DNA from 3 places in the Synechocystis sp. PCC 7339 genome. Region 1 is predicted to be linked to each of the others. Evidence: predicted binding sites of a transcription regulator. Region 1 holds the regulator's gene; each other region holds the start of a gene.
What was found. Region 1 encodes NtcA, which controls nitrogen genes in cyanobacteria. Its sites were predicted from a motif close to GTANCNNNNGNTAC; they were not measured.
Positions count from the first base shown of each region.

Region 2: the regulator NtcA is predicted to act here: its motif matches at 1,963-1,976, upstream of urtA (urea ABC transporter substrate-binding protein).
Region 3: the regulator NtcA is predicted to act here: its motif matches at 1,888-1,901, upstream of IQE94_RS03200 (ammonium transporter).

Region 1 covers NZ_CP063659.1:2,299,015-2,303,279, forward strand. The annotation lists gene IQE94_RS10955 (DUF3084 domain-containing protein) at 1-1,393, opposite strand, end outside; gene ntcA (global nitrogen regulator NtcA) at 1,403-2,080, opposite strand; gene IQE94_RS10965 (hypothetical protein) at 2,153-2,401, opposite strand; gene IQE94_RS10970 (alpha/beta hydrolase) at 2,641-4,265, shown strand, end outside.
Region 2 covers NZ_CP063659.1:222,603-226,867, forward strand. The annotation lists gene IQE94_RS01065 (2-methyl-6-phytyl-1,4-hydroquinone methyltransferase) at 1-842, opposite strand, end outside; gene IQE94_RS01070 (DNA polymerase III subunit delta') at 911-1,870, shown strand; gene urtA (urea ABC transporter substrate-binding protein) at 2,173-3,501, shown strand; partial or broken gene radA (DNA repair protein RadA) at 3,695-4,265, shown strand, end outside.
Region 3 covers NZ_CP063659.1:702,635-706,899, reverse strand. The annotation lists gene IQE94_RS03200 (ammonium transporter) at 181-1,713, opposite strand; gene IQE94_RS03195 (bifunctional 4-hydroxy-2-oxoglutarate aldolase/2-dehydro-3-deoxy-phosphogluconate aldolase) at 1,988-2,638, opposite strand; gene IQE94_RS03190 (hypothetical protein) at 2,728-3,678, shown strand; gene IQE94_RS03185 (HD family phosphohydrolase) at 3,777-4,265, shown strand, end outside.

The DNA of each region.
Region 1 (4,265 bases):
CGATCGCCCGCACCTCATTAGGGGGATTATCGGACTGACGACGGAGTTGTTCAATAAAATCAATTAGGGTTTTAATGCGGCCATCTTCTACTTGGATGGGCCCCAGAATGCCTTCCCGACGGGCTCGGAATTGGGCGGCGGCGAGGAGATAGTCAATCCGTTTTTGGACATCAACTTCGCTAAAATCGGAAGATTCGAGGGAAATGGTGGCAATGGTTTCAGATTCTCGGAAAACTTGACGGTTGGGCACCACGTCGAAAAAGACCCGAATTTCCCTTTCTTCCTGCACATAATTTCCCGCCGACAACACCCGGATCACATATTCCTGCCCTGGTTGCAGTTGGTTCTTAATACTATTTACCTGGGCCGTGGTCACCCGGACAATGGGTTCATCGGGCACTGGCATATTGGGGGTTTTGACCAATTGCAGAGCGGTGCGATTGGCCTGTCGTAATAATTGATCTACCGCACCACTGACAGCTTCGGTGTTTACCACCCTTAGGCCACCAAAGGCCAATAACTGACCCCGCAGAATGGCAATTTGTTGTCCCCGCAACTCTTGGTAATCTTGGTAATAACGCTCTAGCTCTTCCACTTCCCTTTGCAGGAAACTGAGTTCCGTTTCTAGCCCCTGTAATTTTTCTTCCCGCACTTGGATGTCATTATCTTTGGCGGCGATCGCCTGGTCAAGTTGATCAATTTTGGTGTCCCGTTGATTGATTTCTGCCTGTAGTTGTTGGCGCTGGGCTTCCAAAGAAGCAAACCTCTGCTCCAAAGACTTCACCTGTTCCTGCTGACGGGCAAGAACCTTTTCCTGTTGAGCAATACGTTCTTGGCGTTTGGACAATTCCTGATCCCGCAACTTCACTTGATCCTGGAGCTCCGTGGCTTCCGCCAATAGGGAGTCCTTTTGTCGATTTAACTCCGCCCTTTCCGCCGACAGATTAGCCACTTCCTGACGTAAATTACGAGACTGCTGGGACACCCGACGTAACAGTTGCAATGCCCTGGTGTAATTACGGTCTAACTCTTGACTGCGCTCCTCTACTAGCTTTTGCTCCTGACGTACCTCACTCAATTCTGATTCGATCTCTTCCTTGGCTTGGCTAGCCTGCTCTAATTCTGCTTTGGCCACCCTCAACTGACCCAAAATATCATCCAGTTGAAATACCCCTTCCCGCAGGGATTTACTAAAAGTGAACAAAATACCCAGGGTAGAAGCGGAAATTAGGGTGCCAGTAATTACCGTCAACACCACCGCCGTTTGTCGGGGTCGTAGTTTAAACAAACGCAGGCGAGCTTTCCCCACCTTACTGCCCAAATGATCCCCGAGCGCAGCAATGATCCCGCCCAGGATCAGGACAGAAAGAACCAGAATATAGGCACTGGTCATAGAGGTTGGCTAGGTAAACTGTTGACTAAGAGCAACGGGATTGTGCACGGTAATTTTCTTTTTCGTGATGGAGATCATATTGCCTTCCCGCAAATCTCCCAGGAGTCTGGTTACCGTTACCCGGGTGGAACCAATCGCCTCGGCGATCGCCTGATGGGATAACTTGAGGTCAATGCGAATGCCGTCCGGGGCAGGTACACCAAAATCTCGACAGAGGATCAACAAAAAGCTAACCAAACGAGAACCCATGTCCCGGTGGGCTAGGGTTTCAATCATCATTTCCGTCTGGAGGATCCGGGAAGAAAGGCCCTGCAACATTAACAATGACAGGTCGGGATGCTCCTTGAGAGCCTGTTCCACCTGTTCAATGGGGGCAGACAGTAACTCCACCGGAGTAAAAGCCACTGCGTGATAAAAACGGTCAGAACGTTGTCCTGTAACTAATGATAATACCCCAAAAACACTGTTCTCCCTCAGCAGAGCAACGGTGATCTCTTCCCCCGCTTCGTAGACTCGAGATAACTTAACCGCTCCCTTAAGCAAAAAATAAACCCGTTCCGCCGGATCCCCAGGAAAAAAAATTGTTTTACTCCGATCAAAAGTTTCCACCACCGGGGGCATCAACTCACTGCCTAAGCGTCGAAACACTGCCGCTAGGGGACGATCTTGGGTTAAGGACTGATCCATGCACATTCACGGTAATGGGGGCATCAAGGGAAGTGCAAAACCCCATTCTGTATCAAGATTATACACAATGGACTACATGCGCTCCACACTGCCAAAGAAAATTGGTTCCACCCGGATGGCAACGATCGCCGAGGGTCGCACCACCATGTACTCGCCTTGAATATTTTTAATCGGCACACTGATAAATTCCTGGGAGTCGTGCTTGGGTACAACCTCGTTGCTATACCATTTTTGAAAATCTTGAATGGTCATGAAGCGGACTTCTTCCCTATGGCCATTGGACAAAAACAGGTGGATGGCAAATTCGTCGGCTTTCTGCATGGTCAGGGTCCCTAATGATCTCGTCTAGATTATCTCCCATCCTGTGGACAGAGCAACCGTGACCAATAGTCCAGTCTAGATTAGCTCCGTTAAATTTCGGGTAACAAAAGGTAACGAAGAAAAAAATAACTTTTACGTTGGGGGCAATGGCAAAAAAATTGCCTAGAATTAGCTCAGGTTTCTCACCTATTGCTCCAATCCAGCAACTTGGTTGTTGCCGCCCTTTTATTAACCCCAATATGGCTTCCATGGTCACTTTCCCCTCAAATCTCCGTCGTTGGTTCCAGTCCATTTGTTTGGGAGCCCTCACGGCGATCGCCATCCAATTACCGGGCAAAACTGCAGAAAATATCTTTTTTACCTACGGGCCAATCAAGTTGACAGTGCGGGTGGAATCCCTGGAACGATTTGTGCAAGATGGCACTGTGGACTCCAATCTCAGCTTTTTATTCAACCTAGTGGGAGCCTCCGAAGAAAAACTAACCAAGTTAAGGGAAATTATGGGGCTCCGGGCAGAGGTGGACCCCGTTGTGCTCAGCAACTTTTTTAACACTAGTCTGGGGGAAGATTCCTTAGCTCGGGCCGCGTTTATTCTCAATGCGCCTTGGGGAGCTAACTCCAAATATGGTATTCGGGCGGCGATTGTCCAGGCCGCTCAGGATCCCGAGGGGGGATTAAGCCTGATCAATTTTATTAGAAAGTATCCCACCGACATTCATTTCCAAGGGGAAGTCGTAGAACAGAGGGCCAGGGCAGCCCAACTGTTAGTCGATGCGTCCCAACATTTTATCCAGAAAATGATTGCCCTCTCGGAAATTGAAGCCGCTTCAGAAGGGGAGATTGACTTTAGCGTCTTGCCTGACCCCACCGAAATGGGCCCCTACGGTGTGGCTCCAAAGGAAACCTGGTGGTTAACCGACCAAAGTCGTAACCGTCGTTTTTACGTGGATGTGTACCGCCCCCAACGGTGGAAACCGGGTAAAACTCCAGTTTTAGTTTTTTCCCATGGTTTAGCCTCTCGCCCTGAAGATTTCGATGTTGCTGCCAAAAAAATGGCTTCCTATGGTTTCGTAGTGGCTCTGCCCCAACACCCCGGTAGTGACATTCTCCAGGCCAAGGCTCTGCTCAACCGCACTTCCCGCCAAGGTTACTATCCCACGGAATTTATTGACCGACCAAAGGACATCAGTTATGTCATCGATGAGTTGGAACGCCTTAATGCCAGTGAATTTGGCGATCGCCTTAACCTAACTGAAGTGGGGGTGGGGGGGCACTCCTTTGGCGGTTATGGGGCTTTGGCCGTGGCCGGAGCCACCATCGATTGGAATTTTTTGGAATCAGAATGTCAAATCGGTCAAGGAGTCCCTAATACCGCCCTGCTACTACAGTGCGATGCTTTGACTCTACCCCGGTCTGACTACGACTTTCGAGATTCCCGGGTAGCAGCGGTGCTAGCAGCCAATCCAGTTAACAGCGCGATCTTTGGTGTATCAGGACTACATAAGGTTACGGTACCGGTTCTATTACTTGGAGGCAGTTACGATCCAGCCACTCCCTTTGTGTTGGAACAGGCCCGTTCTTTTCCCCGTTTGGCCAGTCGTGATAAGTATCTAACCTTGATGGAAGGGCAAGCCCACGTAGACTTCTCCAAAATTGATGCCAACATCAAAAACGTAGTGGAGTCAGTGGAAGCAATTAACTTAAACTTGCCTGACCCCAACTTGCTCCATGCCTACGGCTCTGCTGTCATGGTGCCTTTCTTCCAGTTGTATGTAGCTGGGGACGAAAGTTTCCGCCCTCTAGTGGAAAATGGAGCCGCCCACGCCGCTTATTTAAGTCGGGATCAGGAATTCAAGTTTTATCT
Region 2 (4,265 bases), 1.7 Mb from region 1:
AACCCAGGCAAGCCATATTGCAACCAGCCCTGGGGCCGGATAATGCCCTGCCAGATGGTGTCTAACCAAGCAGGGAGGGTGGGGACAGTCCAATCAGCAGTGGTCACCTGGCCGTCCACTAACCCAGTGGCTTCGAGGTTTTCCGCAAAACCTTCAATGCTGGCAAAGGCGGGGTGAGACCATTGATCCAACAATTGTCGCATCACTGGTTTTTCCCAAAGGTTTAACGGCACCTGGCGATCGTCCCGTTGATTCCAATCCGCCACTACCAAAATTCCCCCTGGTTTGAGCACCCGCATTAACTCCTTGGCAAAGACGGCTTTATCGGGCATATGGGGCCCCGCTTCCACTGACCACACCACGTCAAAGCTAGCGTCTGGGAATGATAAAGCCATGGCATCATCCACTGCAAACTTGGCCGTTACATCGGGGGGAGTTAATTCCGTAGCCCGTTTGACTTGCTGGGGGCTAATGGTGATGCCTGTAACGTTAAAACCATAATCTTTAGCGAGAATGCGACTGCTACCACCAATGCCGCAACCTACATCCAACACGGTGGTGCCTGGGGGAAGTGTATTCAAGCCTCCCCACTGGGCCATGGCATGGACAAAATCGATTTTTGATTGGATAAAATCCTTGGCCACCGGGGGATCGTCATAATGGCCGAGGTGGATATGGTCGCCCCAGTAATATTCCAAAATGCCGTCCTCCGTCCATTGGTCATAGGCGTTGGCCACGGAATCCGATGATTGATAGCCCCGGGCGGTGAATAAATATAATCCAGCGGCGATCGCCAGGGAGAGGGAAATTAGGCCAGCGGGCAGAAGCAAAGACTCGGGCATGGAATAGTTAAAAGAGCAGGGAAAGTTAAGTATTAATCTTGTTTAGGTTAACAAAGTTGGGCAGGGCCATGAATCGCTTCCAATCCATCCTTGGCCAAGACCAAGCCATTGCCTTACTACACCAGGCGATCGCCCAGAAGCGCATTGCCCCAGCCTATTTGTTGGTGGGTCCCGATGGGGTAGGCAAAAGTTTAGCCGCCAAGGCCTTTGGGGAAACCTTATTAATGGGATGGGGATCTGAACCCGATCGCCAGGAACGTTTTTTTGCCGGCAATCATCCTGACTTACTGAAAATAGAGCCAACTTTTCAACATCAGGGCAAACTATTAACCGCTTACGAAGCCGAGCAAGCCGGGCTCAAACGAAGGGCGGCTCCCCTAATTCGAGTAGAACAAATTCGAGAAATTAATCGTTTCCTCAGTCGTCCCCCCTTGGAAGCGGACAGAGCCGTTATCCTGATTGAAGAAGCCCAAGCCATGAATGAAGGGGCGGCCAATGCTTTACTAAAAACCTTGGAGGAGCCAGGACGGGCCACTTTGATCCTGCTGGCCCCCAGCGTCGATGCCCTCTTACCCACCATTGTTTCCCGTTGCCAGCGCATTCCCTTTTATCGTTTGGAGGAAGATGACATGGCCAAAATTTTGCAAAGGCTAGGCCGTCAGGAAATCCTTAATCACCCTGAACTTTTGGCGATCGCCCAGGGTAGTCCCGGCATTTTGTTTGAAGCCTGGGAACAGATGCAAAGTATCTCCGCTGAACTGCGGCAAAAGTTAATTCACCCCCCCGTCGATCCCCTGGCGGCGTTTGATTTGGCCAAACTGGTGGACAGTAACCTCGACAATGGTGCCCAACTCTGGTTGGTGGATTATCTGCAATACCATTACTGGCAAAGCTACGGCCAACGGCAATGGCTAGAAATTTTGGAGAAAGCCCGTAAATATCTAACGGCCTACGTCCAGCCCCGTTTGGTGTGGGAATCCACTTTCCTTACCCTCTATCGTCTAGAAAACCATGGCGATCGCCAATAATCAAGATTGTTCCCTTTGAACGGTTCCAATGCCAAACCTCCCTGACAATGGGAGCAAAACCGGCCAAAAATACGTTTAACCAGGGAAAGAAGGTATCCTATGCTACATAACTGTTTCTTAACCTGCTCGTAGTATGGGGTCTTATTTGTTTCCGGTGAACCTATTCTCGGAAATGGCTTCCCTTGTTGACCTAAATAAACTGCGGATAAAAACTTTTTAAGAGCACTGTTTCCGCCCAATAACTCCTCTCCACCAGCCAACAAGCATATTTAGAATCCTTACGAGGTAATAATTTTTCGCGTATGACTAACCCTTTTGGAAGACGTAAATTTTTGCTGTATGGATCAGCAACCCTAGGCGCCAGTCTATTGCTCAAAGCCTGTGGTGGTGGGACAGAACCGACCACTGAACCCACCGACACCCCCACAGAAGGAATGGCCCCCACCGGGGAACCGGTCAAAGTTGGTTTGCTCCACTCCCTCAGTGGCACCATGGCCATCAGTGAAACCACCGTAGTGGAAGCGGCGGAACTGGCGATCGAGGAAATTAATGCGGCCGGTGGAGTATTGGGTCGGCCAATTCAGGCCATCAAAGAAGATGGTGCTTCCGATTGGCCCACCTTTGCGGAAAAAGCAGCGAAGTTGATTGACCAAGACAAAGTAGTTAACGTCTTCGGTTGTTGGACTTCCGCTAGCCGTAAAGCAGTACTGCCCGTATTTGAAGCTAAAAACCACATGCTTTGGTACCCGGTACAGTACGAAGGGCAAGAATGTTCTAAAAATATTTTCTACACCGGTGCCGCTCCTAACCAGCAAATTGAACCAGCGGTGGATTGGTTGTTGGAAAACAAGGGGAATAAGTTCTTCCTAGTGGGTTCTGATTATGTGTTCCCCCGCACTGCCAACACCATTATCAAAGAGCAATTAAAAGCCAAAGGTGGCGAAACCGTTGGGGAAGATTACCTGCCCCTGGGCAACACTGAAGTTACCCCCATCATCACCAAAATCCGGGAAGCTCTGCCCGATGGTGGCGTAATTTTCAACACCCTGAATGGGGACAGTAACGTTGCCTTCTTCAAACAGATCCAATCTGCTGGTTTGACCCCCGACAAATATCCGGTTATGTCCGTGAGTGTGGCGGAAGAGGAAGTACGACAAATTGGTAAGGAGTACCTCCTTGGTCAATTTGCTTCTTGGAACTATTTCCAAAGCGTGGATACCCCCGCCAACCAGAAGTTTGTGGCCGCCTTTAAAGCCAAGTATGGTGAAGACCGGGTGACCAATGACCCCATGGAAGCGGCCTATATTTCCGTTTACCTCTGGAAAGCCGCGGTGGAAGCGGCTGGAGATGTGGGTGAAACTCCCGAAGGGCTAGAAAAAGTCCGGGCGGCGGCGATCGGTCAAACCTTTGACGCCCCAGAGGGCATGGTGACCATGCAACCCAACCACCACATTTCCAAAACTGTCCGCATCGGGGAAGTTAACGACGAAGGTCAGTTCACCATTGTTTGGTCTAGTGAAGGCCCCGTTGATCCCATCCCCTGGAACCAATTTGTACCGGAAACCAAAGGTTTCACCTGCGATTGGACCCGAACCGACGTGGAAAATCCCGGTAAGTTCAAAGCCAGCTAGGTTGGCATCGTTTTTAACCGAGTAAATAGCCATAACACTGATCACTGTTTGATGGTTTGAGTTATTAGGGCCATTGGTCACATTGATTTCCCCTTGGCGGGATCTGAATGGGCCAGTGGTTTTTTCTTGCTTCTTGCTCGATTTGGGGTGATTAGGTCAAGATAGGGCCCTAAGTTTATTCTCCTTGGCACCCATGGCTAAAGCCCGGACAAAGTTTGTTTGCTCTGCCTGTGGAGCGGACCATGCCCAATGGTTTGGCCGTTGTCCTAAATGTCATGAGTACGGCACTCTACAGGAAGAGTTGGTCAATGCTACTTCTAGCGGTACTAACCGCCGTAGTTTAGGGGCAAAAAAATCCGGTTCTTCCAGGGTAAAAACTGGGCAACCCCAGAGGGCTTTAACGTTTTCTCAAATTCACCAGGAAAATCAAGGACGTTTTCCCTCTGGCTATGGGGAGTTAGACCGGGTTTTGGGGGGGGCATTGTCCCTGGGGCGTTAATTTTAATTGGGGGAGACCCAGGCATTGGTAAATCAACTTTGTTACTCCAAGTGGCTTTCCAGTTGGCCACCCGCTTGCCAAGGATTTTATACGTTTCAGCGGAGGAGTCGGGACAGCAAATTAAGCTCCGGGCCACCCGTTTAGGTATTACCCAAACCGTCAATGCTAGCGACAGCAACATTACCGAGGAAAAACTTCCCCATGACGGTAATTTATTTGTTTTGCCAGAAACTAATTTGGAGGATATTTTGCGGGAATTGGAAGC
Region 3 (4,265 bases), 1.6 Mb from region 1:
TGGCAGAATTGGATGGTGAGATTTTTTCACTAATTATCCATTACTCGCAAAAAATAGTAAAAAGGGAGCGGTAAAAACCCGACCCCCTTGGAGATAGTTATTATTTTTTGCCAGTTTGATGAAAATTAATTTGTCTTCGGTAGGTGAAGGGATAAAATTTATCCTTCCACCCAAAGTCAACTATTCAGACACAGCGGCACTGGAAACAGCGCCCCCAAAGGAGTCGGTTTCTTTAACAAAGCCAGTGTAGGCCTCCATGCCGTGTTCGCCGATGTCCAAACCAATCATTTCTTCTTCGCCGGAGACTCGGATACCCATGGTTTGCTTCAGGATCGTCCAGACTACAAAGCTGAAGATGACGGTGAAAGCACCGGTGGCAGCAATACCAATGATTTGGATAATCAGTTGACCAATGCCGCCGCCATAAAGCAATCCACCTTCTTTGGCAAAAAAGCCCACTGCGAGGGTGCCCCACATACCGTTGACCAAGTGAACGGAAATGGCACCTACAGGGTCATCAATTTTAATTTTGTCGAAGAAGGCAACGGAGTAAACAACCAAAATACCGGCAATGCCGCCGATAATAACGGCGCCCCAGAAAGAAACCCCAGCACAACCGGCAGTGATGCCCACCAGACCGGCCAATACACCGTTAATTACCATGGTTAAATCGGGTTTACCATCCTTAATCCAAGAGGTGAAGGTGGCGGTGACTCCCCCAGCCGAGGCGGCGAGGTTAGTGGTTACGGCAATGTAGGCGCAATTTTCATTAGCGGCCAATTCAGAACCAGGGTTAAACCCAAACCAGCCAATCCAGAGAATCAGGCAACCGAGCATGGCAAAACCCATGTTGTGGCCAGGAATAGCACCGGGTCGGCCATCAACAAATTTGCCCAGCCGCGGACCCAACATCCAAGCCCCCACCAGAGCAGCCCAGCCTCCAACGGAGTGCACCACTGTGGAACCGGCAAAATCGGAAAAGCCTTCTGCCCCCATGATGGAAATAGAGCTTAGCCAGCCTCCGCCCCAGGTCCAGTGACCGGTGATGGGGTAGGCGACGCCCACTAGCAGAACGCTGAAAATCAGAAACTCGTTAAATTTGATCCGTTCAGCAACAGCACCGGAAACAATGGTGGCAGCGGTGGCGGAGAACGCAACCTGGAAAAGGAAAAACACTGTCACCGGCAGGCCCCCAGGAAAGGGGTCTAAACCGTAGTTGGAGTGGTCGCCGCTCAGGAAAAATCCTCCAAAACCGATGAAGGAATTTTCGGTGCTACCAAACATAAAAGAAAACCCGAGCGCCCAGTAGGCTAAGGTAGCCAGGGCAAAAACGATCAGGTTTTTGGTCAGAATGTTAACGGCATTTTTTTGGCGACAAAGGCCGGTTTCCAACATACCGAAACCAGCATTCATGAAGATAACCAAAATGGCGGCTATCAAAATCCAGATGGTGTTCAGGTAACCCTGGAGGGTAGCAACATTTTCGTTAACCACCGTGATGTCGAGTATCTGCACATCTTGGGCGATCGCCGCAGCGTTCCACAGCACCACAATCAGAGCGGTAAGGGGAATACAGGCTAGCCAAGGGGAATTAATTTTACGACGTACAAAGCGAAAAAGAGAGGATTCTTCTGCCCCAGCACGCGAGGAATGTGTCCGATTAACAGGACTCCTCTCACCCACATTTAGTTTAGACAATATCGAATTAGACATTTTGTACTTTAATCTACATTGTTCTACGAAAGTCCTCCGCCACTCATTTCTCCCAAATTATTAAGCCAGCTCTGTGATAGTGCTTTGCCATAGATTTGGTCGAAGAATAGAAGAAACTAGACTTTTTCGGACATCAAACCATTAGAGTATTCAATTTTTACATGATTGTTTTCTGTATGATTTACTACTTTTCAAATGGAAAATTCGGTGTAAACCTGCGGACTTTGACGACTGGGCTGCTTTTTGCCATGGGGTCAATCGTCTTTTTGTACTATTAAACCCTTGCGGTCTGGATTTGCTCCAGCAAGGTGCGGATCCGATCGCCAATTTCTGTCCAGGCTTTGGTTTTTACTAAATGGGGAGGGAATAGCTGGCCGGATAGACCCACAGCGATCGCCCCGCAGGCCAGGAAAGCTTGAGCATTTTCCAAGGTTACCCCTCCAGTGGGAATGAGGGGGATTTGGCCGAGGGGCCCCTGGAGAGCTTGAATGTAGTCCACTCCCCCCAAGGTTTTAATGGGGAAAACTTTGACGGCGGTGGCGCCCCTCTGCCAGGCTTGGACAATCTCTGTGGGGGAAAAAGCACCGGGAATAATCGGTATGCCATGGGCAACGGCGCTGGTAATTAACTCCGGCTCACTGTGGGGGGTAAAACAGAATTGGGCCCCACTGGCAATGGCTTGGAGCAAATCTTCCTGACGGAGCACCGTACCCGTACCAATGGCACAATGGGGAAATTGATGGCGCAGATGGGCAATGGTGTCCCCTGGTCGGTCACTGTTCCAGGTAATTTCCACTAACCCCATACCCGCTTCGATGGCCACCTTGGCCAATTGCACACTTAGGTTGAGGGAATCGGTACGAATAACGGCGATCGCCCGGTACTGTCGCAACATTTTCAACCATGGCGATCGCAGAGCAGAGATGGCGGCCCTTTGGGGATGGGCAAAATCATCAACAATGGACAAACTACAAACTTCCCACACTTAACACTGTCTTAGATTACCGCTCCACCATGGCCCTTTCTTACCTTTCCCGTTTCCAAGCTTGTTTACTCCTAGCCCTGGGAGGAAAAGACCAAAGGCAGTGTCAATCAAACCAAGCCAGTGGGTATCCATGGCACGAAGCCTGGGGCCATGTTTTGGCCGCCCCCTACCAAACCCCTTTACCGCAAACATTTTGGCAAAAGGTCTTGTCTCGCCAACCGGCCTTGACTCCGCCCCAGTTGGTGAATTGGTTAATTGTTTTGGCCCTGTACCACCACGAAAATCCCCTGGGCTTTAGGCAGGATTTATCCCACTGGTGCCATCTTTGTCAGAATCATTGCCCTGAATGGAACGGTGGCGATCAGTCCCAGCCAGCACTATTGCTGTGGCAAAGGCTATTGACCCTCATCCTGTCGGAGAGATTTACTGTCCCCCAGTTGCCCGCCCTGCTGAGGCAACCGGAGAGATGGTGGCCCGTTGGCCCGGCCCCAGCATTCTCCCCGATTTTCCTCAATCAGCTAACGGCGATCGCCGAATGTTTGCAAAATTATGCCCCCCAGACCATCGGCCAAAGCCCAGACCCCTGGATCGATGTAGTGGGTACCGCCATTTATCTCTGGGGTAAAAACCCTGCCCAACCCCGCTTGATTATTCGCCAATTGCAGAGCATGAACCAACCCCACCCCAAGGCGATCGCCGACTCACTTCCCAACGAAAATCAAGCGAATGACCCCGACCTGAATCCTGACCCCGGAATTTTACCCCCCTTAACCCTCGCCCTAGTGGGAGCTTATAATGGTATGGAGATTAGCCAACAAGCCTTAACAAAAGACCATCGCTCCGCAGTGCGCGCCAACTTTTTGCCCTTGGGGCAACGGCTTTGGCAAAGATGGTCTGGTCGGCTTCGTGCTGGTTCCGGCCAGGAACACCTTCCCTTGGCCGTGGCCCCCCGTTGGGAATGCAACGTCGATCTAGTCTAAAATTAGTCTCTCAACAGGAATATGGACAAATCCTCCCCACCCACGGCAACTAACTGGATAGCCCAACATTTTCCAGCTGTTGCCCACCCATTGGTGCTATGAAAGCAATCTTTGCCCTCCGCCAAGCAGTGGTTTCCCAACTAAAAAAGTCCACTTCGCCCAGCCCCCCCTCCCCCAGGACAACGGTGCCCCCGTCCCAGGACGAAACCATTTGGCAAAAAATCCATCGCTCTAAGTTTGTCCGCATTGCCCACCCACCAGTTATGTTGGGGATTACCGTGGTTTCCCTCACAGGGGTAGTGGGTTACCGTTTTTATAACCAACCCCAGCTCAGTGTTGGTACCGAATCTCCCTACACCATCTACGCGCCGGAAGATGGCAGTTTTGTGGACGAAAGAACCACAGAAGAAAAGCGGAAAGAAGTGCGGGCTGGAACTATCCCCCGCTTACAACGGGACAATGAGCTAACCGCCCAACTGAAGCAGCAAAGAAGCCAATATCTAGATGCCATCAATCAGCTCCGTTATCTGGCCGGCACTTTTCCCTACATAGACACCAATATTTTTACCCTGGAGCAGCAACATTTA